One region of the Thioalkalivibrio sp. AKL12 genome, then DNA from elsewhere that is predicted to be linked to it. Evidence: predicted binding sites of a transcription regulator. Region 1 holds the regulator's gene; the other holds the start of a gene.
What was found. Region 1 encodes FliA, which starts transcription of late flagellar genes. Its sites were predicted from a motif close to GCTAAAGTTNNNNNNNNNNCNGCCGATA; they were not measured.
Positions count from the first base shown of each region.

Region 2: D579_RS0104800 (methyl-accepting chemotaxis protein) is a predicted target of FliA. The motif match lies at 14,444-14,471, and genes of this name have one in related genera.

Region 1 is NZ_KB898894.1:64,576-78,472, reverse strand. Features, by position in the region: gene D579_RS0106115 (chemotaxis protein CheW) at 1-72, opposite strand, end outside; gene D579_RS0106110 (ParA family protein) at 69-869, opposite strand; gene motD (flagellar motor protein MotD) at 866-1,768, opposite strand; gene D579_RS0106100 (flagellar motor protein) at 1,776-2,519, opposite strand; gene D579_RS0106095 (chemotaxis response regulator protein-glutamate methylesterase) at 2,521-3,636, opposite strand; gene D579_RS0106090 (chemotaxis protein CheA) at 3,639-5,702, opposite strand; gene D579_RS0106085 (protein phosphatase CheZ) at 5,747-6,523, opposite strand; gene cheY (chemotaxis response regulator CheY) at 6,619-6,999, opposite strand; gene D579_RS0106075 (RNA polymerase sigma factor FliA) at 7,041-7,808, opposite strand; gene D579_RS0106070 (MinD/ParA family protein) at 7,805-8,629, opposite strand; partial or broken gene flhF (flagellar biosynthesis protein FlhF) at 8,798-9,890, opposite strand; gene flhA (flagellar biosynthesis protein FlhA) at 9,934-12,036, opposite strand; gene flhB (flagellar biosynthesis protein FlhB) at 12,036-13,187, opposite strand; gene fliR (flagellar biosynthetic protein FliR) at 13,189-13,897, opposite strand, start outside.
Region 2 is NZ_KB898893.1:10,400-27,156, reverse strand. Features, by position in the region: gene D579_RS0104880 (GGDEF domain-containing protein) at 1-459, opposite strand, end outside; gene D579_RS0104875 (hypothetical protein) at 573-806, opposite strand; gene D579_RS0104870 (rhodanese-like domain-containing protein) at 944-2,260, shown strand; gene D579_RS0104865 (TetR/AcrR family transcriptional regulator) at 2,482-3,111, shown strand; gene D579_RS0104860 (DsrE family protein) at 3,124-3,615, shown strand; gene D579_RS0104855 (DsrE family protein) at 3,686-4,186, shown strand; gene D579_RS0104850 (GGDEF domain-containing protein) at 4,571-5,611, shown strand; gene D579_RS0104845 (ABC transporter permease) at 5,754-6,521, opposite strand; gene D579_RS0104840 (daunorubicin resistance protein DrrA family ABC transporter ATP-binding protein) at 6,518-7,486, opposite strand; gene mscL (large-conductance mechanosensitive channel protein MscL) at 7,542-7,964, opposite strand; gene D579_RS0104830 (plastocyanin/azurin family copper-binding protein) at 8,192-9,685, shown strand; gene D579_RS0104825 (antibiotic biosynthesis monooxygenase) at 9,847-10,194, opposite strand; gene D579_RS0104820 (DUF3817 domain-containing protein) at 10,457-10,759, opposite strand; gene D579_RS0104815 (class I SAM-dependent methyltransferase) at 10,869-11,486, shown strand; gene D579_RS0104810 (hypothetical protein) at 11,525-11,794, opposite strand; gene D579_RS0104805 (DsrE family protein) at 11,967-12,401, opposite strand; gene D579_RS0104800 (methyl-accepting chemotaxis protein) at 12,749-14,383, opposite strand; gene D579_RS0104795 (hypothetical protein) at 14,648-15,280, opposite strand; gene D579_RS0104790 (alternative oxidase) at 15,350-15,979, opposite strand; gene D579_RS0104785 (rhodanese-like domain-containing protein) at 16,216-16,635, shown strand.

The DNA.
Region 1 (13,897 bases):
GCTGCCGAAGTAGTCATCCAGCGCCTCCGGCTCGGCCTTAAGGGCCAGGTTGTCGACTATGGAACGTTTCATCCGCGTCGCCTCCGTTCATGGGGTTCGGACAGCCGGCCACCAATGGCCTCCAGCAGATCCGAGTAGGCAAGCACGCCCCGGGCGTCCGGGATCATGAAACACAGCGGCTGCCCGGCACTGGAGGCATCACGGAATTTCGTGTCCACCGGGATTACGCCCGGCCAGACGTCGTCGCCGTACAAACGGCGCAGTTCCGACAAGGCCTCGTGCGCCGCCCGCGTTCGACGGTCGAACAGGGTCGGAATAATTCGGTACGCCAACTCGGACTTGCGCGATTTCTGTACCATTTTCAGCGTATTGATCATTCGTTCCAGCCCCTTCAGGGCGAGGAACTCGGTCTGCACCGGCACCAGCAGTTCGTCACAGGCGGCCAGGGCATTGACCATCAGCACACCGAGCATCGGCGGGCAATCCAGCAGCACGTAGTCGTACTGGTCCGAGATCTTCTCCAGCGCGTGACGCAGCACCAGCCCCATGCCACTGCGGGTGCCCAGCTGGCGATCCAGCGTTGCCAGCGCGGTACTCGCGGTCAGTAGGTCCAGCCCCGGGAACCGGGTCTCGCGGATCAGACCATTCGGGTCTGGATCCGCACCCTCGGCGCACTGGCTGAAAAGCTCGTACACCCCGCGCGTGGCGGTCTCCGGATCATGGCCGAAATACGCGGTCAGCGATCCGTGCGGGTCCACATCCACCAGCAGCACGCGTTGCTCCGGGCCCGACAGCAGGCCGCCCAGCGTCACCGTGGTGGTGGTCTTGCCCACACCGCCCTTTTGGTTCGCAACCGCCCAGACCTTCATGGTGTGTCTCCATCCGTCGGGAGCGGTGCGGGCGGAAGATCCTCGCGCAGGCGCTCCGGTTCCTGCGCGCCCTCGGCGCGCGGACGCGCCCCGGGCAGTACCACGATGGACACGCGCCGGTTCTCGGCCCGTCCCTCCGCGGTGTCGTTGCTGGCCGCCGGCCGGTGCTCGCCATAGCCAAGGGCGACCAGATTCTCCGGATCGACCCCGACCTCCTCGAACACGCTGACCACCGCGGCCGCCCGTCCGGACGAAAGCTCCCAGTTCGACGGATAGATCGCGGTCTGGATGGGCACATTGTCCGTGTGTCCCTCCACATGAACGCGCGAGACACGTGGCGCCAGAATCCCGCCAACCTCTTGCAGAAGAGCTTCCGCCTGCGGGTTCAGGGTCGCCGCCCCGGACGCAAACAGCAGACGGCTGGTGATCTCGATCTCCAGCCAATAGGCCTCGCGCGTCACGCGCAGGTCGCCATCCTCGATCCATTGCGCCATCGCCTGTTCGATCTCGCGCGCGGTATCCGCCAGTTCGTCCAGGAACGCCTGCATCCCAGCGTCGTCCGGGCCCTCGTCAAGCATCCCGCTCAAAGCCATGTCGATGGGCTGCGGACCCTCTTCCACCAGACCCGGCTGGACCTCGATAGGCACCAGGGCACGCAGATCCTGCGGTGTACGTTCCTGGGCCACGGTGGGATCCCCGACCTGAATCGGGTCGGCCTGCATCGGTGCGCGGAAGGCGTCCACGAGCGACTCGGACAGCACCCGGTACTTGCCGTCGTCCACCGAGGAGATGGCGTACATCACCACGAAGAACGCCAGCAGCAGTGTGACCAGGTCCCCATAGGGGATGGCCCAAGCCTCGTGATTCTGGTGTTCTTCCGCCCGTTTGCGTCGCGCCATGGTGACCTCACTCGTGGATGAAGCCACTCAGCTTGCTTTCGATGTTCCGCGGGTTTTCCCCTTCCGCAATGGCGATAAGACCTTCCATCAGCATTTGCTGGTGTTGCGAACGGTTCTGAATAATCGACTTCAACTTGTTGGCCACCGGCAGGAACAGCAGGTTGGCCGAGGCAATGCCGTAGATCGTGGCGACAAAGGCCGCCGCGATGCCCGCCCCCAGCTTGCTCGGATCCGCGAGGTTCTGCATCACTGCCATCAGGCCCATCACCGCGCCGACAATCCCCAGGGTCGGGGCATAGATCCCCATGCTCTCGAAGATCTTCGCGCCCTGCAGGTCGAAGTGCTCGCGGTTGTCGAGGTCGGCCTCCATGATCTGGCGAATGGTCTGCGGTTCACTACCGTCCACCAGCAGTTGCAGCCCCTTGCGGGCAAAGCCGTCGGTCTCCTCGTCGGCCAGCGTCTCCAGGCCTAGCAGGCCTTCCTTGCGCGCGACATGCGACCACTCGACGATCTGCTCGACCGTCGCGCGATTGTCGACCTTCGGTGGCTTGAAGGCCCACGGCAGGATGCGCATACCGTGCATGAACACCGACAGCCGTGCCTGCACCAGGGTCGCCCCCAGGGTTCCCAGCACCACGATCAGGAAGGCCGCGGCATTCCACAGCGCGCCCAGGCCACTGCCCTTGGCAATGCTGCCGCCGAGAACCGCCACCAGCCCCAGGGTAATCCCGATGAGGCTCAGGATATCCATGTCAGCAGAACCCCTTCACCAGTGCGGGCCCGATTTCGGGCAGCGGGTACACATGATCGGACAGGCCGGCCTCGGCCACTGCCGCCGGCATCCCGTACACCACGCAGGTCGCCGCATCCTGCGACCACACCTGCGCACCGGCGCCCTTCAGCGCCCGCGTGCCTTCGCGGCCATCGGCGCCCATGCCGGTAAGGATCACGGCAAGCACCTGCCCGCGCAGCGCCTCCACAGCGGAACCGAAGGCCGCATCCACGCTCGGCTTGTAGATGGTGCCCAGAGGGCTCTCCGCAATTCGCACATGCGTCTGGCTGCCGCGTTCCAGGGTCATCTGCATCCCGCCCGGCGCCAGCAGCGCCACGCCCGGTTTCAGCACGTCGCCGTCCTTCGCCTGACGGACTTCGATATTGCACATGGCGTTCAGGCGTTCGGCGAAGGCCGGGGTAAAACTGGCGGGCATGTGTTGCACCAGCAGGATCGGCAGCGGGAAATTCGCCGGGAGCGGCTTCAGCACCTCCTGCAGCGCCACCGGACCGCCGGTGGAGGTACCAATCAGCACCGCGCGCAACTGCCGCAGCGGCGTCGGCGGCCGGGAACTGGCAACCGCCGGAGCCGGCTTGCGCGCATCGGCCGCCGCCTGACGGTCCGTCTCTTCGCGGCGCGCGGACGGACGGGCTTCCCGCGCAGGCGTGGTCGTGCCCGGGGCACTAACGGAACGCGCCCGGCTGCGTGACAACGAGCGCACACGGCGCCGAAGCAGCATGCGTGCGCTGTCCTCGTCCCCGGCCATGTCGCTGAAGCGCTTGGGAAGGAAGTCCACCGCACCGGCCTCCAGCGCATCCAGGGTCGCCTGGGCTCCCTCGGTGGTGAGACTGGAGAACATCAGGATCGGAAGCGGGCGCTCGGCCATGATCTTGCGCACCGCGGTGATGCCGTCCATCACCGGCATCTCGATATCCATGGTCACGACATCGGGATCGAGCTCCCGGACCTTGGCGATCGCCTGCTCGCCATTCTCGGCCGAACCCACGACCTCGATGCCGGAATCGGAATCCAGGATCTCGGCGATACGCCGACGAAAGAACCCCGAGTCGTCAACCACCAGAACCCTGATCGGCATCCTCAGCCCTCGCTCGAGCGCGACGCGCGGCGCGGTCGACCGGACATTTGCAGTTGCCGCATCAGGATCGTCACCAGATCAGAGACGTCGAGGATCAGGGCGATGCCGCCATCTCCGGTGATCGTCGCTCCCGCCAGGCCCTTCACACCTTGCAGATTCTGGCCGAGCGGCTTGATGACCACCTCTTCCTGCCCCACGAGATCATCCACTACCAGCCCTACCTTGCGGTCGGCGGTGTGGACCACCACCACGTGCGCATCCTTGCGCGGCTCGGGCTCGTGCCCCGGCTTCAACCAGCGCTTGAGGTAATGAACAGGCAGGGCGTGCTTGCGCACCATGATGACTTCCTGGTCATCCACGTAATTCGTCTTGGTCAAATCCAGATCCAGGATCTCGGAGACCGAAGCCAGCGGGATCGCAAAACGCCGGCCGTCCAGAATCACCATCAGCGCGGGCAGGATCGCCAGGGTCAGGGGCAGCTTCACCCGCAGCGTGGTCCCTACCCCGATCTCGGAATCGATCTCGATGGTGCCGTTGAGCTGCGAGATCTTGGTCTTGACCACGTCCATGCCAACCCCGCGGCCGGAGACGTCCGAGATCTCGGTCTTGGTGGAGAATCCGGCCATGAAGATCACGTTGAAGGCCTCGCGATCGGTCATGCGTTCGGCCATCGCGGGCTCCATCAGCCCCTTCTCCACCACCTTCCGACGCAGGGCCTGTGGGTCCATGCCACCGCCGTCGTCCTTGATCAGCAGTGCGATGTGATCGCCCTCCTGGGCCGCTCCGAGCACGACCGTACCCTTGCGCGGCTTGCCCGCCGCCTCGCGCACATCGGGCGTCTCGATGCCATGGTCCACAGCATTCCGCACCAGATGCACCAGCGGATCGGACAGGGCCTCGACCAGATTCTTGTCGAGGTCGGTTTCCTCGCCGAAGATCTCCAGTTCGATCTCCTTGCCCAGATTCCGCGACAGATCGCGGATCACTCGAGGGAAGCGATTGAAGACCTTCTTCACCGGCTGCATGCGGGTCTTCATCACCGAGGTCTGCAGGTCGGAGGTCACCAGTGCCAGCGAACTGATCGCCTTGCCCAGTTCGTCGTCGACATGCTGCGAACGCAGCATGCTCAGCCGGTTTCGCACCAGAACCAGCTCGCCCACCAGGTTCATGATCTCGTCCAGCCGCTCGGTATCCACACGCACGGAGGTCTCGCCCTGTGGAGCCGGGCGCCCCCCGGCCTCGGCCCCGCCGGCGCGGGCACCACCACCGCCCTGCCCACCGGCGGCAGCCGGCTCCGGCGTTACTGCTTTTTCCGGCTCGGACGCCGCGGCCGCGGGCTCGGTCGGCAGTGGATCCGCAGGGGCGTCCGCAGCCGGTTCGGGCGATGCCGGACCCCCGCCCTTGGCCTGCAACTCGTCCAACAAATTCTCGAACTCGTCGTCGCTGATCAGATCACCGCCCGAATCCTCGCTGGCCCCGGCGCCGCCCGACACGGCCGCGTCCACGGGTGCCGGGGCACCGTCACCATGCAACGTATCCAGCAGGGCCTCGAACTCGTCGTCCGTGATCTCCTCCCCGCCGCCCACCATGGCGTCGCCGGGGGCCGAGGCCTGTGGCTCGGGGACGGGCTCCGGTTCAGGCGCGGGCGCCGCCGAGGCGGTATCTCCGGCCACGTCTTCGTTTTTTGCCATGCGCCGCAGGTCCTCGACCACCGCGGCATCGGCGGGGGTCGGGTCCACTCCGGAGCGCAGATCCCCGAACATGACGTTCAGGGAGTCCAGTACGCGGAGCATGGTGTCCATCAGATGGCTATCGGCACGGCGTTCGCCGTTGCGCAGCAGATTGAAGACGTCCTCGGCGTGATGACACACCGTCACCAGCGGATCCAGGCTCAAGAACCCGGCGCCCCCCTTGATGGTATGGAAGCTTCGAAAGACCGCATTCAACAGATCCCGGTCGTCCGGATTCTGTTCCAGGTCGATGAGTTGCTCGTTGAGCCCCTCCAGCAGTTCCCCGGCCTCGATCAGGAAGTCCTGAAGGATTTCGTCATTGGGGTCGATGGCCATTCAGTCTCTCCGGTCCCGTGGCGCCAGTCGTATGGGAGGCACTGCTAGAAGCCCAGGCTTGATAGCAGATCGTCCACCTCGTCCTGTCCTTGAACGACATCTGCGCTGGAATCTTGAGTCTTGGGCACACTGGGGCCGTGGCCCTTGCGGTCCGCCTCGCGGTCTTCTTCGCCACGCTCCAGGGACGCTTCGGCCGCTTCGACCTGCTCCATGCGCCCGCTGGAGAGCCGAATCAGGGTAACGAGGTTCTCTTCGAGGTCGGTCACCAGCTGGATCACCCGGCGAATCACCTGGCCGGTAATGTCCTGATAACTTTGTGCCATCAACACCTCGGAGAGCAGCCGCCGCAATTCCTCGGCGTCCTCGCCCGCCTGCCCGAAAAAGCTGTCCAGCTCACGCGCGAAATCGCGGAATTCGTCCACCGAGAGCTGCCGGTTGCGAAAGCGCGTCCATTTGGCGGTCAAGTCGGCCGCCTGCTGGCTGAACGACTCCGCGATCGGCAGGCTCGACTCGATGGCGCCCATCGTGGCGTGCGCGGCCTGCTCGGTCATGGTGACCACGTAGTTCAGGCGTTCCTTCGCATCCGGGATCTCCGCCTGGGTCAGCTCTACCAGACGCGAGTCGCCACGGAAACTCTGCAAGGCCTCGTGAAGGTCGCGCGTCAGCTTGCCCAGTTCGTCGAAGAGCTCGCGGTCGTAAGGACGCGCTAGATCCTGCACCAGCGCGCGTGCCGCCGCGTCGTCGCCCGCCTCGAGCGTCTGCACCAGTTGCCGGGCCAGCTCGAGCTGGCCGTCGCGTGGGGGGTGTTCCTGTTCAGTCATGAGGAGCCTCTTGCTGGTACGGCGCCGAAGGAGCCGGGTCACGTCCACCCGCGCAAGCGAGACGGACGTCGTCCGTATTCATCGCTGGGCGATGCTTAGCCCTGTGCTTCAATACGTTCGAAGATCTTGTCGATCTTTTCCTTCAGCGTTTCGGCGGTAAACGGCTTGACCACGTAACCGTTCACACCTGCCTCCGCAGCCTCCACGATCTGGTCGCGCTTGGCCTCGGCCGTCACCATCAGCACCGGCATCGACTTCAGGTTGGCATCCGCCCGGACGGCCTTCAGCAGGTCGATGCCCGGCATGTTGGGCATGTTCCAGTCGGTAATCAGGAAGTCGAAGTCACCATTTTGCAGCATCGGCAGCGCGGTGCTGCCATCGTCGGCTTCCTGCGTATTATTGAAGCCAAGATCGCGCAAGAGGTTCTTGATAATGCGCCGCATCGTGGAAAAATCGTCCACGATGAGAATTTTCATTCCCTTGTCCACACGTCACTCCGGGATTCATAAGGTGAGTTTTAGAATAACTGCAAAGCCGTGCCGTCTTCGAGCCACGACCCCATGCGCGCGCGCAGCCGGATGACCGCCTGGCTGCGAATCTGGCTCACGCGCGACTCGGTCACGCCCAGAACAGCCCCGATCTCGCGCAGATTCAGTTCTTCGGTGTAATACAGCGACAGCACCAGGCGTTCGCGTTCAGGCAGATCCCCAAGGGCCTCGGCCAACTCCTCGCGAAACTCGCCAGCCTCAAGGCTACGCGACGGAGAGACTTCCTGCCCCTCGATCACGCGATCGGCCCCGTCATCCCCGCCACCCAGATCGTCCAGCGCAAACAGATGGGCCCCGGCGTGGTCCTTGAGCATGTCGTAATAGTCATCGATCGCCACGTCCAGCTCGGCCGCCACCTCGCTCCCACGTGCCGCACGCCCCTCGCGGGCCTCGACACTCTGGATCGCGGCGGCAATACGCCGGCTGTTGCGATGCACCGAACGCGGCGTCCAGTCACTGCGACGCAATTCGTCGATCATCGCACCGCGGATGCGGATTCCGGCGTAGGTGGCAAAGGTCGCCCCCTGCCCGCCCTCGAACTGCCGCGCCGCCTCCAGAAGGCCGATCATGCCGGCCTGGATCAGATCATCGACCTGGACCGAGGCCGGCAGACGGGCCATCAGGTGGTGCGCGATGCGATGCACCAGTTCAACGTGATCGGCAATCAACTTCTCGTGTCCACCGGTCGCGGTGGACGTCGCCTGGTAGCCGGAAAGTCGATTACGCGTCGTCATCATGCACTCTGCAGCATTCGTTCCACGAAGAACCCGACGCCCCCGTGGTCACCCCCACCAACCGGCCAGCGGTCCACCGTGCGTGCCAGTTCGGCAAACGCCTTGCCGGCCGGACTGCCGGGATACTGCTGAACCACCGGTGCCCTTTTCTGCACGGACTTGCGCAGATGTTCGTCCATCGGGATATAGCCGGCCAGATCCAGGACCACCTCCGGCAGGTAATTGCCACAGACGGTATTGAGTTTCTGCATCAGCCGCTCCGCACCCTCGCGTCCGCTGACCATGTTGGTGACCATGCGGAAACGCCGCAGCCCGTGGTCACGATGCAGCACCTTGATCAGGGCATAGGCATCGGTAATCGAAGCCGGCTCGTCGCAGACCACCACCAGGGTCTCCTGTACCGCCCGGCAGAACGAAGTCACCGACTCCTGCAGGCCTGCAGCGGTATCCACGATCAGGACATCCAGCGGCTTGCGGTAGGCGCTGAAGGCATGGATCAGCCCCGCGTGCTCGGCCGGCGTAAGATTCGCCATCGCCGCGATACCGGAGGCCGACGGGACCACCTTCACCCCGTCCGGCCCCTGAACCAGGACATCGTCCAGGCTGTCCACCGCGCCGGTCACCAGGTCGTGCAGGGTGCGCTCCGGGCGCATCCCGAGCAACAGGTCCACGTTGGCCAGGCCCAGATCCGCATCGAACAGCATCACCTCGCGGCCCAACCGGGCCAGGCCGACCGCCAGATTGACCGACACGTTGGTCTTGCCCACGCCGCCCTTGCCCGAGGCGACCGCAATGACCTTCAACGGCTTGTTAGTGCGTGGCATAACGCCCCTTTCCAACCGGCTGAATCAGTTCCAGTGTGGCCGGCTCGGCCCCCTGCGCCGGGCGCAGCGGCGAGCGCGAGCGTCGCGGCGGTTCCATTTCGGCCAGCCGTTCGGCGGCCCAGGTCTCGCGGGCATTGCCACCCGCCCGCGCGCCGTCCGCGTCGTCGTCCAGCGCCAGACGGGTCAGATACCCCGTATCGACCCGGTGAAAATCCTCGGCGATGCGCTGGCCATCGCTTACAAACCCAAGCCCCAGGTGCTGGTCCAGCAGGACCGACAGGACCTCGCCCAGCTGTTCTGCCTCGTCCAGCTTGGTCAGCACCAGCGCCGAGGGATCCGCCTTGCGAAACGCGTCCAGCACCCGCCGCAAGGTACTGCCCTGGGTCGTGGCCGACACAACCAACCAGCTCTCGGCACGGATATCCGGCGGCAGATGCGCGAACAGCGACTCCTCCTCCACCGCGCGCGGCGCCTGCCCGGCGGTATCCACCAGGATCAGGTGGCCATCGTCCGCGCGCCGCGCCAGATCGCGCAGTTCGCGCGCATTCTGCAGCACGCGCACCGAGATCCCCGCCATCTGCGCAAAGGCTTGCAGCTGCCGTGTGGCACCGATGCGCTGGCTATCCAGGGTCACCAGCGTAACCGAATCCGGTCCCATCCGACGGATCTGGCGCAACGCGATCCGTGCCAGCGTGGTGGTCTTGCCGACACCGGTCGGCCCCACCATCGCCAGCAGCCCGCCCTCGTCCAGGATCGCCGGGCGATGCGTGGCAATCGCACCCGAAAGCCGCGCGCGGAGACGCTCCCAAGCCTGCTCGGGGGAGCTGTCATCGAGGATGCTGCCCGCCAGGCTGCGGGCCAGCGATTCACTGAAGCCGCGGTCGATCAGGCGGACCTTGCATTCTGCCGCCAGCGGATGACGGGCCGCCCAGCGAGCCTCGTCACTCTCCGCATACTGACGCGTCATCAGGCTGCGCAGGTCACGCAACTCCTGGCGCATCGCAGTGAGTTCGGGATCGGCCGGCCAGGAAGGCGCCGCCGAATTCGGGGCGCGGTCGGCGGTTCGCGCCTCGCGGGCCGGCTTTGCGGCCTCCGGCTCGCGCACCGGCTCCGAGGACTCGCCATCCTCCAGGGCGGCGACCACCTCCAACCAGCCATCCACCCGGCGACTGGAGAGGATCACGGCATCCTCTCCCTGTTGTTCGCGCACCTGACGCATGGCGTCGCGCATGTCCCGGGCCCGATATCGTCTGACATTCATGCTTTGATCTCCTGCGCCGCTCACGCGGCGGAACCCCTATGTCTCATGCGGACTGCTTCGCCGTTTCTTCCTGACCGACCGTGGCCACTACCCGAATCCGCCGGTTGTCGGGGATCTCGGTAAACGCCAGGACGGTCAGGCTGCGAACCGCGCCGCGCAACCAGCCGGCAATCCAGGAACGGATCTCCGGTGCCACCACCAGGATCGCCGCTTGGCCGGCTGTCTCCTGGCGCCGCGCCGCGTCCGCAACCGAACGCTGCAACCGTTCCGCCAGCCCGGGCTCCAGTCCAACCGTGCCACCCGAGCTGCCCTGCAGGGACTTATGCAAGAGCTGTTCCAGCGATGGGTCCAGGGCAATCAGTGGCAACTCATCCTCCGGTCCCACAAGGTCCTGGACGATGGAACGCGACAGCGCGACGCGCACCGCTGCGGTCAAAGTGCCGGGATCCTGACTCTTCACCCCGTCGTCTGCCAGGGTTTCGGCGATCGTGCGCAGGTCGCGGATCGAGACCTGCTCGGCCAGCAGGTTCTGCAACACCTTCAGCACGATCGAAAGCGACAGGGTCTTGGGCACGAGGTTCTCCACCAGCTTCGGCGAATGCCGCGCCAGCTGATCCAGCAGGTGCTGTGCCTCCTCGTGCCCGATCAGGCGATGGGCGTTCTCGCGGAACACCTGCGACAGATGCGTCGCAATCACCGTGGAGCAGTCGACCACGGTATAGCCGGCGCCCTGGGCCTGGTCGCGATCCGACGGGTCGATCCACAAGGCATCCAGGTTGAAGGTCGGGTCCTTGGTCGGGGTGCCCGGCACGGTGCCGAAGACCTCGCCCGGATTGATCGCCAGTTCGCGATCGGGAAACACCTCGGCCTCCGCCACAGTGACGCCCAGCAGGCTGATCCGATAGGCGTTCGGGCTCAGCTCCAGGTTGTCGCGGATGTGCACCGGCTGCAGCAGGAACCCGAGCTCCTGCGACAGCTTGCGGCGCACGCCCTTGATCCGCCCCATCAACTGACCGTCCTGGGTACGGTCCACCAGCGGGATCAGGCGGTAGCCGACCTCGAGGGAGACCAAGTCCACCGGCGGGACATCTTCCCAGGTCAGGTCGCGATCCTCCGAACGAGCCCCGCCTTCGTCTTCCTGCGGGATGCGCTCCACTTCCACCTCGGCCTCGCGGCTCCGGCGCTTGAGCAGGTAGGCCCAGCCAAAGATCAGCGCCGCAAGCCCCAGGAACACGGCGTTGGGCATGCCCGGCACGACGCCCAGCGCGCCGATCACGCCACCGGCGACGTACAGGACCCGCGGGTTGGAGAACATCTGCCCGTACACCTGCTGGCCCATGTCCTGGCTGCTGGTCACGCGGGTCACGATGATCGCGGTGGCGGAGGACAGCACCAGCGACGGGATCTGGGCAACGATGCCGTCGCCGATGGTCAGCAACACGTAGTTGGTCGCGGCATCGCCGATCGACATGCCGTGCTGCACCGCACCGATGGTGAGCCCGCCGATGATGTTTACGAACAGGATCAGGATCCCCGCGATGGCATCGCCGCGGACGAACTTGGAGGCACCGTCCATGGAGCCGTAGAAGTCCGCCTCGCTGGCAATCTCCTCGCGGCGCTTGCGCGCCTCTTCCTGAGTCAGGATGCCGGCGTTCAGGTCGGCGTCGATCGCCATCTGCTTGCCGGGCATGGAGTCCAGGGTAAAGCGGGCGCTGACCTCGGACACACGCCCGGCCCCCTTGGTCACCACCACGAAGTTGATGATGATCAGGATCGCGAACACCACCAGCCCCACGGTGTAGTTGCCGCCGACCACGAAGTCGCCGAAGGCCTGGATGACCTTGCCGGCGGCATCCGTGCCGGTGTGGCCTTCCAGCAGGATCACGCGGGTGGAGGCGATGTTCAGCGCCAGGCGCAGCAGCGTGGCGACCAGCAACACCGTCGGGAAGACCGCGAATTCCAGCGGCCGCGGGGTGTACACCGCGACCATGATCACCACCAGCGACAGCGCGATATTGAAGGTGAACAGCACATCCAGCGCCAGCGGCGGCAGCGGCAGCACCATCATCGAGAGCATCGCGATCAGCAGGATCGGCGCCCCCAGCCCCCACTTGCCCACGTTACCCAGACGGTCAAAGAAGGCCATTAGCGATCCCTCCGCGGGCCGCGTTGCTTGTCAGGATCGAGATAGTCCTCGGGTACTGGGAGGTCATCCGGCATCTGCGCGTCGGCATCGGCCCGCTTGAGCTGGTAGACGTACGCCAGGATGCGGGCCACGGCCACGAACAGCCCGTTGGGCACTTCCTGGTTCAGATCGGTGGTGAAGTAGATGGCGCGGGCCACGCGCGGGGCCTCGACGCGGATGATCGCGTGTTCGTCCCCGACTGCACGGATCGAGGCGGCCACCTCGTCGACGCCCTTGGCCACCACCTTCGGTGCCGCCATGCGCGAGGCCTCGTAGACGATAGCCACGGCGTAGTGGGTCGGGTTGGTGATGATCACGTCGGCCTTGGGGACCTCTTCCATCATTCGCCGCTGCGCCATCTCCTGCTGCAACTGACGGATCTTCTGCTTGACCTCTGGCTTGCCGTCGGTCTCCTTGTACTCGTCCTTGACCTCCTGCCGGGTCATGCGCAGTTGCTTCTGGTGATTCCACATCTGGAACGGCGCATCAATGGCGGCGACCACGATCAGGGCCGCCGAGACCGCGATGAAGGTTCCCAGAACCAGCTGGGCGGCATGGATGATGCCCTGATGAACAGGCTCGTAACCGAGCATCAGCAGCCGGTCGGAGAAGGTGGCCAGCACGGCGACCGCGACACTGCTGATCAGTACGAACTTGGCGAAGGTCTTGCCGAACTCCATCAGCCCCTGCCAGGAGAAGATTCGCTTGAGGCCCTTCCCGGGATTCAGCTTGGAGACCTTGGGCGCGGCGGCCTTCCAGGAAAAATTGGCGCCGCCGATCACGATCGGCGCGAGTACCGCGGCCACCACCAGTACGCCGAACAGAGGGAACAGGGTCCGCAGGGTGCGGAAAATCTCGTCGGCCAGATACGGCAATAACAGCGACGAGTCGTAGGCCATTTCGCGTTCGAAATCCAGGCGACTGCTCATCTGTTCAGTAAGTTGCGCCCCCATGTTCGGGCCGTACATCAGCAGGAAGCTCCCGCCCGCCATCAGCACCAGAAAGGTGCTCAGCTCGCGCGAGCGCGGGACCTGCCCCTTCTCCTTCGCCTCGCGCAGGCGTTTCGGAGTGGGCTCTTCGCTTTTTTCCTGTCCGCTTTCGTTCTCGGCCATTTCAGAAGCCCATCCGGGTCTGCATCAGGTTGAAGGCCTCGAACATCAGTTCGCCAAAACGTTCCGGCAGGCCCGGCAGGATCAACATCATCAGCACGAACCCGATCAGGATCATCATCGGGAAACCCACCGCGAAGATGTTGAGCTGCGGGGACGCGCGGGTGATGACCCCCATGGAGATATTCACCAACAGGAGCGACGCAACCGCCGGCAATGCCACCAGCACCGCGCCCACAAACATCGTGGAGCCGAAGGCCACCAGGGCGTAGAAGGCCTCGGCGTTCAGACCGGTCGGGGCGATCGGCATGGTCTCGAAGCTGGTCAACATCAGCTCCAGAGCAATCAGATGGCCGTTCATTGCGAGGAACAGCAGGGTCGAGAAGATGACGAAAATGGTGGAGACCACCGGGACCTGCACCCCCTGGGCCGGATCCATGATGGAGGCAAAACCCAGGCCCATACCCAGTGCGACCACCTCGCCCGCCTGGGTCACGGCCGAGAACACCATCTGCAGAATGAACCCCATGAACACGCCGATCGCGACCTGGTGCAGGGTGACCAGCACGCCCTCAAGGCTCAACGGATCGATATCCGGCAGGACCGGGCCCTGCATGGCCACAAAGATCGCCAGCAACAGCGCCAGCCCCATGCGCACCCGCGCATTGACCGTATCCGCGCCGAAGATCGGCATGGCGACGAGCATGGCGCCA
Region 2 (16,757 bases), on a different contig from region 1:
TCCCACGATCAGGGCATCCACAAACGCGCCGTCGTCGCGTGCGGTCTGGCTTCCCAGTTGCCACAGCGCCATGGCAAACAGCGGGTATACCGACAGGTAGAAGATATCCGCGGCCGACGGGAAGGGTTCCAGGCCCTGCAGGTCCAGCCAGTACCAGATGCCGTGCCCGATCGCCGCCAGCGTCAGTGCGGTGGCGATCAGGCCCCAGGCGGTCGCGCCGAATGGCCTCGGCCGGCGCAGTACGGCGATGCCGACAGCGAGGGCAGCGCTTGCGGTGCCCAGCACGTAGAGACTGCTGGCCAGCAGGCCATAGGGCAGGGCCACATAGGTTGCGGTCAGCAGGAGGCCAATGCCCAGGAGGACCTGCCAGGTATCCGGCCGAACGGCCCGGGCGCCGCGATGGTTTCCCCCGTCAGCGCAGTGCGTGTCGTCGTGCTGGATACTGGCCCATTTCCCCATGGACAATATGGTGACAGACCGATTGCGGGTTGTCCCGTTTCGGCATGCCTCTTGAGCCGCTCAGCCGGGCGCCACGGGCTACAAATAGCCGGTGACGCCCGTGTGAGGTCAGGTTACAGGCCGATCAGTTCGGCGTGGACACCGGTGGCGGTTACCGTGTCCAGCAGCTTGCGGCTGTCGACCCGTTCCGGATCGTACTCCACCACCATCAGGTGGGGCCGTTCATCGTGACTGGAGGCGGCCATGACGCCGGGGAGTTCACGCAGGGTGTCCTGTATGCGCTCGCGGGCCGCGTGGTCGGTGTTTTCGTCGATGTGGATGGTGACATCCGCCATGTGATTGCTCATTGGGGGTTCCTTCGGCTGCTGGGCCGTGTGCCTTTACCCTGAATATAGACACTGTACGGGGTGGCTCAAGCGGAGGCCTGGCCGGCGGCGGAACAGGGGGCTATGGTGGAGGGATGGACGCAAAAAGGAGAATCACGATGCGAGCGATCTGGCTGGGACTGGTCCTTGCCGCGGCAGGTAGTACCGCGCAGGCCGAAGAACTGACGGGCGACACGCTGCTGGACGCCGCCAACGCCGAGATCACCAACATCGACAAGGAGGGCCTGCAGGAGTGGATCGCCAGCGAGCCGGACCATGTCGTGATCGACGTGCGCACCCGCACCGAGATCGAGCACACCGGCGGGCAGATCCGGTCCAGCGAGACGCTCAATATCCCGCGTGGCTGGATCGAGTTCGAGGTGCCCGGCGAGATCCCGGACAAGGACACCCCGATCGTCGTCTATTGCGGTCAGAACCTGCGTAGCGTGGCCGCCGCGCAGACCCTGCAGCAGATGGGCTACACCAACGTGCAGAACTACCCCGGCGGCTTCTTCGAGTGGCAGGACGCGGGCCTGCCACTGTACGTGCTGGACAAGGCACGCGACTCGTTCCTTTATGACCGGCCGCAGGAGGTGACCGATGGCGTTTGGTCCGCGATCGGCGCGACCCAGCCCTCCACCTACGAGAACTCCGGCCACAACAACAACCTGTCGTTCATCATCACCGAGGACGGTGTGGTGGTGATGAACGCCGGCGACAACTACCTGCTGGCGAAATCACTGCACGAGGAGATCCGGAAGCTTACCGACCAGCCAGTGAAATACGTGGTGCTGGAGAACGCCCAGGGCCATGCCATGCTCGGCATGACCTACTGGCAGGAGCAGGGCGCCACGGTGATCGCGCACAAGGATGCCTGGCGCGAGATCGAGGCCAACGGCCAGGCCAGCCTGGAGGGTGCGCCCAACCGCACCCGTGACAAGGCGTTCATGACCGAGCTGGGTACGCCGGATGTGACCTTCGCCACGCGCCTCGACCTGGACATGGGCGGCGAGACCATCCAGATCCGCTACCTCGGACCGGGCCATGCCCCGGGCGATATCGCCATCTGGGCGCCCGCGCGCAAGGCGCTGATTACCGGCGACCTGGCCTTTCACCAGCGCATGCTCCCGATCTTCGATTACACCGATACCGCCGGCTGGATCGAGACCTGGCATGAACTGGAGGCCCTGGATGCCGACTACATCATCCCGGGCCACGGTGAGCCGGTGAATGACTTCGACGTGCTGCGCCGCTACACCCACGACTACCTCGTGCATCTGCGCGAGGAGGTCCAGCGCATCCTCGACGAGGGCGGCACGCTGAACGATGCCTACAACATCGACCAGTCCGCCTACCGCCACCTGGACACCTACGGCGAGCTGCACCGCCAGAACGCCGGCCGCGTCTTCCGCACCATGGAGTTCGAGGACTTCTGAACCGGAATCCGGGTGCGGTGACCCGGTCATTGCGAGCGCAGCGAAGCCATCTTCATCCATAACCCGGGCCGCCCATCCGCGGCCCGCCCCCCTCCAGGGTATTGATCGGGCCTGTGCAGCGCATGGGCTCGATCGTTTTTCCGCGATGTCTCGTGGCCGGCGTATGGCGTTTCGCATATGTTCGCGCTAGATTAGAACGAACGTTCGGTTCGGTTGTGATGATGACGGAAAACCCAAAGCAATCGGTGCGCGGTGCGGCACTGCGCAAGCTCGTGCTGGATACCGCCCTGGAGCGGTTCAGTCGCGATGGCTATTTCAATACCTCCATCCATGACATCCGTCGCCAGGCCGGGGTCTCCATTGGCTCGATCTATCACCACTTCGGCAACAAGGAGGCGCTGGCCAAGGCGCTGTACGACGACCTGCTGCAGCGCATGGACGCCGGCCTGGCCGAAGTGATGGGGCGCGAGAGTGACTGCCGTGCGCGCTGCGACGGAATCATCGCGTTCCTGTTCGAGGCCGCGATCGAGGCCCCCCAGGCCATGCGTTTCGTGCTGGAGGCGCGCCACCGCGAGTTTCTCCCGGACGAGCCGCCGGTGTGTTCTTCGCAACCGTTCCAGCGGATGCGCGAGTGCATCGAGCGGGGCATTCAGAGCGGCGACGTTCGCCCGATGGAGGTGCCCGTAGCCGCCACCGCCGCGTTCGGTGGCGCAATCCGCCTGCTGCATTTACACCTCGACGGGGCTCTGGAGAGACCCCTGCCGCACTACCTGTCCGAGACCCAGGAGGCCGCCTGGCGCGCCATCGTCATGCCCCCCCCCGGACAACCCGTACCCCGCTTCCACCCCTAAGGAGAGTCCCCTATGAAAATCGTCGCTTCCTTGTTCCTGCTGTTTGCCCTGTCCCTGTCTGCCTTGAGCGTCCAGGCCGATGCTCCCACCGATGCTCGGGCCCTGGAGGGTGTTGAGCAGGGTCGGGTGGTGTTCGACCTGAATAACAATGATCCGGAGATGCTGGCGCTGTACCTGATGGTGATTCGCGAGACCTTTGAAGACCTGACCGATCAAGGTGTCGAGCCGGATATGATTCTGGCGTTTCGCGGGCGGGCCGTGACCATGGTGTCCGAGGACCGCGAACGCTTCGATCTGACCGAGTTCGACCACCTCGACGCCATCGAGGAGCACGTGGCTGCGTTGAAGGAGAAGGGCGTTCGCATGGAGTCCTGTGCCGTGGCCACCCGCCTGTTCGGGGTCGAACATGGCGAGCTGCTGCCCGGCATCGAACCGGTGCGCAACACCTTCGTCTCCCTGACCGGCTATCAGGCGCAGGGTTACGCGGTCATCCCGATCTACTGAGTCCGATTGATTCAGGCACCGAGTCCGGGCACGAGAGATCCGGACCTAAACCACGAAAGGAGGAGTATCCATGCGAAACCGAATAGTGATCCTGCTGGTGGCCCTGCTGCTGCCGCTCGGGCTGGGCTCGACGGCCACCGCCGAGGGCCTGGACAACCGCGAGGCAACCCAGGGCATCGAGACCATGCGAGCGGTCTACGACATGCGCAAGTCCGACCCGAACGTGATGCTCGCCTATTTGCGTGGCATCGCCACCAACCACGAGAACCTCATCAAGGAGGGCGTGGAGCCCGATCTGCGCATGGTCTTCATCGCCGAGGCCGTCAAGTTCATCACCACCGACCCCGAGCCCGAGATCGCTATCGACCACGGCGACACCCTGGAAGAGATCGCCAAGGCCGTCGACCGCCTCGATGAGCTGGGCGTGAAGATGGAGGTCTGCGCCGCTGCGACCCGCGCCTACGGGGTGGACAACGACAAGGTGCTGGACGCGATCCAGCAGGTCCGCAGTGGGTTCATCGCCGTCATGGGGTACCAGAACCAGGGCTACGCACTGGTCCCCGTCTACTAGGAAAACGCTGACCAGCGTCTTCCTGGGTTCCCGCCGACCCCACACGGGTCATGTCTTGTCGCCGCAGGGATGCGGCGATTTTTTTGTCCTGCAAAGGGGCGTTGACATGGCCGCCAATCTGCGTGGATTGATCATTGCCTTCCTGGTGGATGGCGTCTCTATCCGTATGGATCGGCGCCGTTCATTCGAACTCCGCCGTTTTCTATTACCATAAAACTCCAATGTTTGGCGTTGCCCCGCAGGGAAACCTTGCAGGCGGGGTAGGGTCCGACATCCGCGTGATGCCGAAAGGCACCCTACGTAGAGATGATTTCGCCCCGTTGGCGGCCCCGGATGATCGACCGGGGACGGTGGCGGCCCCTTCGACGAGACGAGATCAATGCCATGACCAGCGGTCGAGATCTGCTTGATGGGCTGGCCCACCTGACGGGCATACGCAATGCCCAGCGCTTGGAATATAGTCTGCTCAAGACGCTGGACGACATCTACGAAAGTGCCCGTATATGGGCGATTCAGCTCGATGCAGAAGGCCAGCCCCGCAGCCTGCATACCTTTGATCGCAAGCACGATGCCGTGATGACGGTGCCGTTCGACCCCAAGGACCAGCCGGTCCCTGATGGGTTGCTGGAGCAGGCGTTGGCAACCGGTCAGCCGGTTGCCGAGGCCGATGTGTCCGGTCGTCGGGTCTCGGTCTTTCCGATGTCCGGGCTCAACGAGTTCAGTATCTGCCTGGTGTTTTCATTCGATGACGACGATGCTGACGAGTCCCTGGATGCCCGCCTGGTCAAGAGCTTCCTTTCGGTGTATCGCAACTTCGTCAAGCTGATTGATGACGCCCAGACCGATGAGCTGACCGGTCTGCTCAACCGCAAGACGTTCGACGACAATTTTCGCGATCTCGCGACCCTGGAACGTAGTGTCCACCGGCCGGGGCTGGCGGAGGATCGTCGCCGGGAGCCCGATCCGGAAGAAACGCAGATCTGGCTGGGTGTGATCGATGTCGACGACTTCAAGAAGATCAACGACGGTTTCGGTCACGTGTATGGCGACGAGGTACTAATTCTGCTCGCGCGGCTGTTGCAGAAGAGCTTTCGCGAAAACGACCTGATCTATCGTTTTGGTGGGGAGGAGTTCGTGGTGCTGGCCGAGATCGCCGGTGCCGACCGGGCCGCCGCCACCTTCGAACGGCTGCAGCACGCGGTTGCCGATTATGTAGTGCCGCGAGTCGGCCGGGTCACAACGAGCATCGGCGTGACCCAGTTGCGCCCGTACAAGACGGCCAGCGCCGTACTGGACGAGGCCGATCAGGCCTTGTATTACGCCAAGGCAAACGGCAAGAACCGGGTCTGTATGTACGACCGCCTGGTCGCCGAAGGCATGATTAAGCCCTCCAGGATTGACGTGGGCGAGATCGAACTGTTCTGACCACGCCGCTCGGTGCAGCCCCGCAACTAGGGGCTCGGGCGGCTTGGTCGGATGGAACGGCCGCTGGCGGTACCCCCGACCCGCGAGACCCCGGTAAATACGATTCAATGGTCTCCTGCGTACGGGGGTGCCCCAGGTTTCCCTAGCCGCGGGCGAGGCGGCGGTTGAGCGCGTAGACCGACAGCGGTGCGAAGACCAGCGCGATCGCCAGCGCCCAGGCGAGCGACCACAAGGCCGGTTCAAGGGCCGGACCCTCGGCGTTCATCAGGCCGCGGGCGGCATCTGCCAGCAGCGACACCGGGTTGGCCTGCACGAAGCCCTGCAGCCACACGGGCATCGTATCCACCGGCACGAAGGCCGAGCTGACGAAGGTGACCGGGAACAGCGCGGTAAAGCCGAACAGCTGCACGTGCTCCGGGTCGCGTGCGATGACGCCGACCAGCACCATCACCCAGGAAAAGGCCACGGCAAAGGTCAGCACCAGCGCCACCATCGCCAGTAGATGGGCCCATGAAGTCTCGAGGCGAAAGCCCAGCAGGAATCCGACGACCAGCAACAGGGCAATGCACAGCAGCTGCTTGACCACGTCCGCCAGGATGCGCCCGGCCAGCGGCGCCCAGCGCGGGATGGGCAGGGCGCGAAAGCGGTCGAACACGCCGCGGGTCAGGTCGGTGTTCAGGCCGTGGCCCACGTACACGGTAACGAACAGCATGTTCATCACGATCACACCTGGCAGCACGAACGCCAGGTAGTTCTCTGGCGAGCCGGCAATAGCCCCGCCGAATACGAACAGGAACAGCACCAGAAACAGGATCGGCTGGATGCTGTAGTCGCCCAGCTCCCAGGGGTTGCGCCGCACCTGCACCAGGCTGCGCCAGGCCAGCGCCAGGGTCTGATCGAGGGCCTTCATGGCGTGGCCTCCGCGTTGCCCGACTCTTCGCGGCTGGCCCCGCTGCGCCCGGTCAGGGACAGGAACACATCATCCAGACTGGCGCCGCGCAGCCCCAGCTCCGCGACCTCGATGCCGGCGGCGTCCAGCTCTCGCAACAATGCGGGCAGCAGGGCCGGGTCCGACACCGGTACGCTGATCGTTTCGCCCTCCACACGGGGCGGGGTGCCCACCATCGCGGCGACCCGCTCGCCCGCCGCCGCGGCCTGTTCCGCGCGGGCTACCATCAGGAACAGCGAGCGTCCGCCGACCCGGGCCTTCAGCTGTGCGGCGGTGCCTTCGGCGATCACGCGTCCGTGGTCCAGTACCACGATGGCATCGGCCAGGGCGTCGGCTTCCTCCAGGTACTGGGTGGTCAGCAGCACGGTTGTGCCGTCGGTCTGCAGTTGGCGGACACGCTCCCACAGGTCGCGGCGGGCCCGGGGGTCGAGGCCAGTGGAGGGCTCGTCGAGGAACAGGATGCGCGGGCGCCCGACCAGGCTGGCGGCCAGATCCAGCCGGCGCCGCATCCCGCCGGAGTAGGTCTGGGCCGGGCGCTGGCCGGCCTCGCGCAGGTCGAAATCCTGCAACAATTCATCGGCGCGGGCCCTGGCGTCACGGCGTTTCAGGCCCAGCAGGCGGCCGATCAGGATCAGGTTCTCCCGTCCGGTCAGCTTCTCGTCCACCGAGGCGTACTGGCCGGTCAGGCCGATGATCTCGCGCACCCGAGCGCCGTCGCGAGCCACATCGAAGCCGCCTACACGGGCGACCCCGGCGGTGGGCGTCAGCAGGGTGGCGAGCATACGCACCACGGTTGTCTTGCCGGCGCCGTTTGGCCCCAGCAGGCCCAGTACGTGGCCGGCCGGCACCCGCAGATCCACGCCGTCCACGGCCCGCGTGCCGCCAAAGTCGCGCACCAGGCCTTCCACTTCGATGGCGTTGTCCAAACTCGTCTCCCTGTTCGATGCCCTTGCTGAGACGCCGTCTGGCCGTACCGGTTCCTCAGCGTGTCCCCCAGTCACCTTGCCGCACCTTCAACAGGTCGCGGATCTCCGTCAACAGTTTCTCTTCGTTGCTGGGTGCCGCGGGTTCCTCCGGCTTGGCCTCTTCCTTGCGCTGCAGGCGGGCGATCCCCTTGATGGCGGCGAATACCACCACGGCGATAATCAGGAAGTCCACCACGCGCTTGATGAACAGTCCGTAATTGATCGTGACCGCCGCCACGCCGTTCTCTGCCTCGCGCAGCACGATCGCGAGTTCTCCAAAGTCGACCCCGCCGATCAGCAGGCCGATGGGTGGCATCACTACATCGGAAACCAGTGAGGACACGATCTGGCCGAACGCCAGCCCGATGATGACACCCACGGCCATGTCGACCACGTTGCCGCGCGCCACAAACTGCTTGAACTCGTTCACGATGCCCATTGCCCTTCACCAGTCGATGGATGCTGCTAGATCTATAGGCCAGCGCCGGGGCGGTTGCCATGGCAGGGCGAAGGGGGGAGACCGGAGTTTGCGCGGTGGGCACGTCAGTTTGAGTGCCGCGCCGTTGCGCTTGACGCGCGTGATTGTGCCGCGCGACGCTGTAAATAGATGCATAGTCTATAAAGGTTATAGCGGAGCGTCGTGGAGCCGATCCAGAAGAGGGGGCAATGAAACGAGCAGAATCGGCATATCCTTCGGCCATTGGCCGTAACCCACTGGGTGGACATTTCGCGGTCGGGTTTGCCGTGGTCCTGTTGTGGTGTTTCGCCTCAGTGGCCCAGGCATCGGCGGGCCCGGATTTCAGCGAACTGTTCGGCGACAGCGACTTTATCGAGATCATCGAGCGTGACGAGGGGCTCGAGACGCGGCCGACCGGGTATGTGCATCCGGATGCCGAGCCCGATCATGTGTTCCGCATTGATCTGGACGAGGGGCAGGTGCCGATCGGGCAGGGCGTGGTCTACGACGGCTTCCTGATCGACGGGAAACTGCCCGGGCCAACCTTGCGGGTGACCGAGGGCGACATCGTGCGCATGGAGATCACAAACAGCGGGGATGTGATGCATGGGGCGTCGATCCATGCCGCCTATACCCAGACGTCGAAGCACGTGGGAAACATCCTCCCCGGGCAGACCAAGTCGGTCACCTTCCGGGCAACCACGCCGGGCGTGTTCATGTATCACTGTGCCCCGGGTGGTCATGCCATCCCGATGCACGTGATGTTTGGCCAGTACGGGATGATCGTGGTCGAGCCGCGCGATAAGTCCTACCAGCTGGAGGCGGATCTGGGACAGGAGCCGGACCTGAAGCTGTACATGTTGCAGCACGAACTGTACGCCAGCGGCAAGGAGGCGGTGGAAGGCGACGCCAGCTACACCGCCTTCAATGGCGAGCTGTTCCGCTACGTGGAGAACCCCATCCGGGTCCGTCCGGGCGACTACGTGCGCATGTACTTCCTGAATGTCGGCCCCAACCTCCTGTCCACCTTCCATATTGTGGGCATCCTCTGGGACTACGTGTACTGGCAGGGGCACCCGGAAGCACAGTGGCCCGGCGGGCAGACGATAACCGCGGGCCCCTCGGACTCCTGGGTGATCGAGTTCCGCATTCCCCCGGAGGAAGGCGTCTACACGATGCTGGATCATGGCGTCGGGGCCACCAGCCGTGGTGCCATCGGGTTGCTGGACGCCCGAGCGGACGCGGAGACCTCCTCCGAGATCCTGGCCGAAGGCCCCTCGTACGAGCCGGCAGAGCGTGCGGAGCGGATCGGTGAAGCCCGGCGTGGCCTCGCGCCGTTCGGCATTCCCGACGCCGACACCAATCCGGTACCCGCCCGGGCGGATCGTCCGGTCCGGTTCGGGGCGGATGTGGACGAGGTCGTGATCGAGATGAAGGGCAATTCCTTCTACCCGAAGGTGGTCGAGGTGGCGCCGGGCACCAAGATCACCTGGGTGAACGAGGATGTCTTCACTTATGGTCTTGGGGAGACCTCGGGTGCGCACAATGCCGTCGCCATGCGCGGCCCGCAATCGTTCGCCACGGCGATGCTGGGCCACGCCGAGAGCGACAGCGTCACGCTGACCGAGCCGGGCACGTATGACTACATCTGTGCCCCGCACCCGTACATGGAAGGCCGCATCATCGTGCGCGATCCTGGGTAGGTCAGCGCTGCGTCAGGCCATCCTGGCCCTCTCGGAGCACGGGGGCTGCAGCGTGCAGTAACAAAATGCCAGCCCATCAGTGTTTCCTGAACACTCGGCAGGTCGGCTGGACGCGGCTCGATCGCGATCGAGCCGCGTGTGACGGGCGTTGGTGGCGAGGATCAGGCTCCGTGGGCACTGCGGGAGTCGTCCGGCGCCTGGTCGCGGTCCTGCATGCCGTAGTCGCGCACGACCTCGGCCACGCGCAGGCGGTAGTCGGCGAAGATGCCGCCGCGGCCGGCCGCCTGCACCTGGCGGTGTTCCTCCAGGTTGCGCCATTCCCGAACGGCGGCTTCATCCCGCCAGAAAGACAGTGACAGCACCTTGCCCGGCTGGCTCAGGCTCTCGAAACGCTCGATGGAGAGGAATCCGTCGATGTCCTTCAGGTGTTCGCGCAGACTCGCGGCCGCATCCAGGTAGTCCTGTTTGCGTTCGGCGTGTGGTTCCACTTCGAAGATTACGGCGATCATGGTGGGCTTTGGTATGGGGATGAAGGGCCGATTAGACCACGCGAACGTCGGTTCTGGGGAAGGCATTCAAGGGACGAGTGGCCAGTCCGATTCATCGAGGCACACCTGGGGCCGTCATCCCGGACGCCGCGCCGCGGCGATCCGGGATCTCCGGCGCTGGGGGAGTCGCTGACGTAGGAGATCCCGGCTCTGCGCTTCGCTCCGGCCGGGATGACGAGCGGGGGCTGCAGGCGGCTGGGTCGTGGCCCGTGATGATTCGGCGTCAGGCTGTCCTGGCCGCGCTTGCGTTGGGGATTTCGCGCCGGATCAGGTGGTCGACGTAGAGAAAGCCGAAGGGCACCACCCCAAGGAACAGGACCAGCAGCCATTTCCAGACTGGCCACCCGCTCAGGTGGCTGGCGATCAACGACGTCGCGCCATAGACGATGAACAGGATGCCGTGCACCCAGCCCACGTAGGTCACCGCCAGTGGCATATCCGCGTAGGTGCGTAGCGGCATGGCGACAAAGAGCAGGGTGACGAGGGAAATGCCCTCGACAATGCTGATCAGGCGGAAGAATTTCATAGGGCTGGCCCGGCGGCATGGGAATCGGCGCGGAGGGTAGCACACGGGGCCCGAACGCCTGATAACCTTCCGGTACGAGAAGCCTTTGCTCCGGTAACCAGGAACCCGCATGAGCACCAAGCCGCACTGGGAAGACGTCTACCAGACCTGCGCCACCGATGCCGTGGGGTGGTATCAGGCGGAGGCGCGGATGTCGCGAGCCCTGATTCGGGCGGTGGCGTCGGCCCCCGATGCCGCGATTGTCGATATCGGTGGCGGTGCCTCGGTCCTGGTGGACGAACTGCTGGCTGAAGGCTATCGCAACCTGACGGTGCTGGATCTGTCCGGGGCGGCGCTCGAGAAGGCGCGCGAGCGGGTCGGGGGGCGCGCCGCAGCGGTCGCATGGCAGGAAGCGGACGTACTGGAACACGCATTCCCGGAGGCCGCGTTGGATGTCTGGCATGACCGCGCGGTGTTTCACTTCCTGACCGATCCGGATCAACGCGCCCAATACGCGAGGCAGATGCAGCATGCCCTTCGCCCGGGGGGGCATATCGTAATCGGGACCTTTGCGCTGGACGGCCCGGAAAAATGTTCCGGCCTGCCGGTGCAACGGCATTCCCCGGAGACCCTGCAGGGCGCGTTCGGCCCGGATTTCGCGCTGGTGAAGTCGCAGCGGGAGGTCCACGTGACCCCGGGCGAGACCGAACAGTCGTTCAACTGGTGCGTGTTCCGCAAGAACGACTGATCCCGAGTGCTCCACGTTCAGCGGTGCCGACGCGGCGATCAGCGGCGTTTGACCTCCGCGGCATGGGTCTTGGCCCGGGAGCGGATCTCCTCGAAAAACAGTGCCTCCCAGCGGGTGTTGCGTTCGTCCCTCGACAGGGCGTTGTCCTGCGCCTCGCGCTTGAGGCGCTCATCCGCTCCCGTCTCCGCAGCGTCCAGGATCTGCTTGAAGCTCTCCTGTGCCGCGGCCGCCTTCGGGTCGATCCCTTGGCGTTGCAGGACATCGGCCAGCAGTGCCCCGCCTTTCTTCCACTTCGACCAAAGCCTCATAAGTGGCCCCCTGGGGTTCGTTTGGAACGGCCCGGTCCCATGCGTGACGGGCTCGGAGCCTGGGCTCCGCCAGACAACAAACAGTGTACCCGGGCCCGCCTGCAATGGAATCCGGCCGTCCAAACGGAAAAGGCCCTCCGAAGAGGGCCCCGTCAGCATCGAAAGCGGGCGATCAGTTCGAGAAGAAGCGCACGTTCGGATCGGCCATATAGGCACCGACTTCTTCCGGGTCGGCCGGGGTGATGCCGTCAAGCAGGTCGGCCTCGGTGTAGTCCGTGTTCGGCAGGAAGATGGCGCAGGTCTCAACGGTGGCGCCGTTGTTGAGCAGGTTCATCATCAGCTGCTGCGCGTTCCGGTCGGCCGGCTGCATGGTGGCCCCCTCAAAATCTTCGGTCGCCATCGTAGCGGCGGGGCCGCACAGCAGGACGCGGATCTCCTGACCCTGACGCATGCTCTGGTTGGCCAACACCATGGACATGAACTGGGTGTGGTCGTCGGCCGAGGTGACGCTGACGAACAGCTTGGAGGGCTCATCCGCCTGCGCAACTGTGCCGGCACCGGCGAGGGCGAGAAGGGCGGAAGCGGCTAGAGTCTTGATGGCTCGCATGGAAGCTCCTGATCGGTTCTTAAAGTGGAATGCCAGAATATAATCGTATGCTGATACTAAATGCAAAAGAATGCGTCTAGATCGCGTTTGTCGGGCCACCCCGCATGGGTCCACCTTCGTCGGGTGGAGGCATCGCGGGCAACTTAAATCTGGGAGTGCGTTCGGCGGCTGGAGTTCCTGGGGCCCTGTGACGAGCCCCCATTTTTCGCATCGCAAGCTCGGATCGCGCGGCTGCTCCTGACGGATCCGCTTCTTCGGGTACTTTCTTGCAAGGCGGTGGCGATCCGCCTGGCAAGTCGCAACCCTGGACCCGAAGCCGAGCTCACGGTGCCCTATAAGCGTGGGGGTCAGCCAATGCGGTAGGCGGAGGCCAGGTCGCGTACGCGCGAGGCGATGTCCGCGACCTCCTGGCTGGCGGTGGCCGTCTGGCGGGCCCCGTTGGCGGTATCGCCGGTGATGTCATTGATGGCGTAGATGTTCCGGTTGATCTCTTCGGCCACCGCGTTTTGTTCTTCCGCCGCGCTGGCGATCTGTGTGGTCATGTCGCTGATTCGGCCGACCGCCTGGACGATGGATTCCAGCGCCTCGCCGGCGCGTTCGGCGTCGTTGCTGGTGGCCTCGGCCATTTCGCGGCCGCGGCCCATCGCGGTGACGGCGTTGCGGGTACCCGCCTGCAGCGACTCGATCATCGCCTGGATATCCGCCGTGGAGTCCTGCGTGCGCGAGGCGAGGGTACGTACCTCGTCGGCGACCACGGCGAAGCCGCGTCCCTGTTCGCCGGCGCGGGCGGCCTCGATGGCCGCATTCAGGGCCAGGAGGTTGGTCTGCTCGGCAATGCCGCGAATGACGTCGAGCACCGAGCCAATCTGCTGCCCCTTTTCGTCCAGGTTGCGCACGGATTCCTCGATGGTCGCGACCTCGCCCGATAGGCGTCCGATGTCGCTAACCACCGTGCGCACCACTTCGCCACCCGCGCGGGACTCCTGATCGGCTTCCTGGCTGGAGGAGGCGGCATCGGAGGCGTTGCGCGCGACCTCCTGCACCGTCGCGGCCATCTCGTTCATCGCCGTCGAGACCTGTTCGGTCTGCGAGCGCTGCTGGTCGATGTTCCCGTTGGTCTGGGTACTGACGGCGGACAGCTGTTCCGCGGCAGAGGCCATCTGGTCCGTCAGGGTGCGCAACTCGCGGATCGAGTCCTGGAATTGGTCGAGCATGCTGTTCAGGGCGCCTGCAGTGGCGCCGATCTCGTCGTCGGAGCGAACGTCGACCCGGCGCGAGAGGTCATGGTGCTCGGCGATTTCCGTGAGTGTCGCGCGCATCCGCGAGATCGGGAGTGCCACCGAGCGATACGTCCACACCCCGGTGACCACGACGATGATCAAGACCACCAGCATCAGCGCGCCGCTGCGCACCAGAACCTGGGTGTAGAACGCCGATACCCGCTCGGCCTCGGTCCCGGCAACATCGATCTGCAGGTCGACCAGCTGGGTAATCTGGTCGCTGATCGGATCGATGGTGTCGTACAGGGGACCGTTGAAGGCGTCGAGCTCGCCCTGGACATCACCGGACATCCCGCCCAGGGCCCCCTCCAGACGGTCCAGGTGGGCGTTGGCTGCGCGGAACAACCCGCGGGCACCATCAGCCAGTTCCTGCTCACGGGGCGTCAGGGTCGTGGCCAGGTAGGCATCCCAGATCTCGGCGATCTCCTCTCGTGCCTCGCGGACGTCGGCGAGTGCCTCTTCCGCCGTCATCCGTCCGGCGTCCGCCTTGTTGACCGCGTCGATGACCAGCACCGCATAGTTGTCGGCGATGGTCTTCAGCTGCTGCAGGGGCACGACGCGGTCGTGATAGATGTTCTGCACGCCCTCTTCGATGTTGGCTGTGCCGCGTGCGGCCAGGGCCGCCAACAGCAGGAGCGCGGCCACGGGTACTACGATGGTGATGACCAGCTTGGATCGAACAGAGAGCGAGCGGAAATTCATGGGCGGTCCTTGTGTGGCCAGTATTGGGAGCAGCCCGCAACCTCGGGCCTTGACCACAGTAAACGGCCTGGCCGGCCAAACCTTGAGGTGGGTCACCCGTGGCGACGTCCGCTAGAGTCCGCCGCCAGCCGGTTCGAATGGGTGTCGGGCCTGCACGGTTGGCGGTGTATTTGCTGGGGGTTCCGCGGCGTTTTCTGCGGGGCCGACTGACGAAGCAAAAGGCAAGGTTTGAACCCGAAGGTCGCGAAGGTCTCGCGTTCTACTTCATCTCGCGGACGGTCCGGACGACAGGGTTTCGCGGATGCGCCGCACGTCGCGCACATACTCCAGCATGGCTGTCATGGCATCGGCGAACAGGTAGGCCCCGAACAGGACCATCCCGCCCGCGAACAATCCGGCGAGGGGCCACAGGATCGCCGTCAGGATGGCCAGTCCCCAGCTCGCCGGTTCCACCAGCTCGGCTTCAAGGCCGAACGCGGCCACCGCAACGCCCGCAAAGGGCTCGACCGCCGTCAGGGAGATGACCGACAACGCCAGTGCGAGCAGCACGAAGGCAATCGCTAGCAGTTCGCCGACCAGCCGTGTGCAGACTACAACGCAGGTGATGGCGGGATAGTCCCGCGTCTCCAGCGCGCCCAGTGCGCGGGCCCTTCGCCACAGGAGCACGACCCAGGCCAGCACCGCAACGGCAAAGAGGGCCTGCAGCAACACCAGGGATGCGACCGGCCAGGGCACCTGCGGCGTTTCCTGTGCCAGCGTCCAGAGCGTCACCGATGTCAGTAGCCCGACCAGGCCCGTCAGGACCGCGATACCGCGCAGCCCCCATCCTGCCAGCCGCTGCAGGGGGAGTGCGCCCTCGGTCCCGCCGGTTGTCTCGTCGTTCACGGCCGTCTCCATGTCGTTCGCATACGGCCACACGATAGTGCCCGAAAACCGGCCCCGTCAGGTCGCGGGAGAGCGCCCGGGTCAGTCTTTCTTGCCGAGCAGGTCGGCGAAGCCGTGGTTAACGTCCCGGTGGCCTGCCTCATCGGCGCGTACCGCGCGGATCACGTCGGACAGGCGGGCATCTTCCGGAAGGTTCCAGTACTGGATTGCGCGTGCCGGCGCGGCGACGTTATCGAGCCCGCCGGACTCCACTTCCTCCAGGTACTCGGTGTAGCTGACGACCGCTTCCTCTTCAAAGTAGCCTACGATCCGGTGCGCCGTGCGCGACGAGATGATGTAGATCATAAAGAACAACGTGTAGAAGAAGCCCTGCGCCAGGATGATCAGGAAGCGCTCCAGCCAGTTGGGCGAGGTGATCTCGATGAAGGTGAGCAGGTGCATGCGCTCGTTCTCGGCCTCGTCCATCAGCGTGCGGATCCAGCCGTGGTCATCCTCCATGCGCCGCAGCGAGCGCAGGTGCTGCAGCGTGGCGCCTACCATGCCGGGGACGCCCGCAACCGTCTCCAGGACCACGGCGCGGTGTCCGTAGCGCCGGGCAAAGAAGGTGTCGGCGAAGAATCGCATCAGCGAGGTGAAGCTGCGTGCCACGCGGTCGGAGAAGTCGCGTGGTTCGTGATGACAATTCAGGTCGATGTCGCGGTCGTTCGGCATGCTGCCCCCAACGCTGATCAACGCGCCGTTTTTGGCGGCAGGTGTCCATGGAGCATAGAACCCGCAGTCTGAAATGTCGTGGGGCCGCTTCACAGAGCGTGAAACCCCATGCATGACAGAAGCCCGGACTGGGTTTCTGAGGTCCAATGTCGAGGTTGTGGATCGGGCGGTGCAATCGGGGGAACCGGGAGCCGAGAAGGCGGCCTCAGAGAGAGGCGAACATCAAAGGAGAACGCATGGCGAACGAAACGAGCAAGCCGCAGCTGGAGATCAGCGTGAACGCGGCGCGCGAACTGGTCGATATCGGCCTGGCCGTGTTGCTGGATATCCGTCAGCCCTTTGAACTGGAGCTGGAAGGCGCGGTAGAAGGTGCCGTCCCTGTGCCCCTGTTCCGCCTGAAGCAGTTGCTGGGTCGCGAGCTGTCCGAGGAGGAACAGGAACTGCTGGATGCGGACGAGCCGGACGAGCGGGATTTCCAGCACTTCATCTCCCTGATCAACCGCCACCACGTCACCCAGGACCAGATCCTGCTGTGCCTGTGCAACAGCGGCCGCCGCAGCCTGCGTGCCGCAGAGCTCCTGCGGGACCTCGGGTATGCACGCTGCCTTTCCGTCCGGGAAGGTTTCCGCGGCTGGACCGGCAAGGGAGACACATGATCCATGGGCATGTTCGCCCGTGCTGATCGCGGATATGGGCTATCTAAGGAGGTGAGTGGGGGCGATTTCGCCTCAATGGTCACCGTTTCGGGCCCTGACCCGGGGCCGACCCCGTCATGACC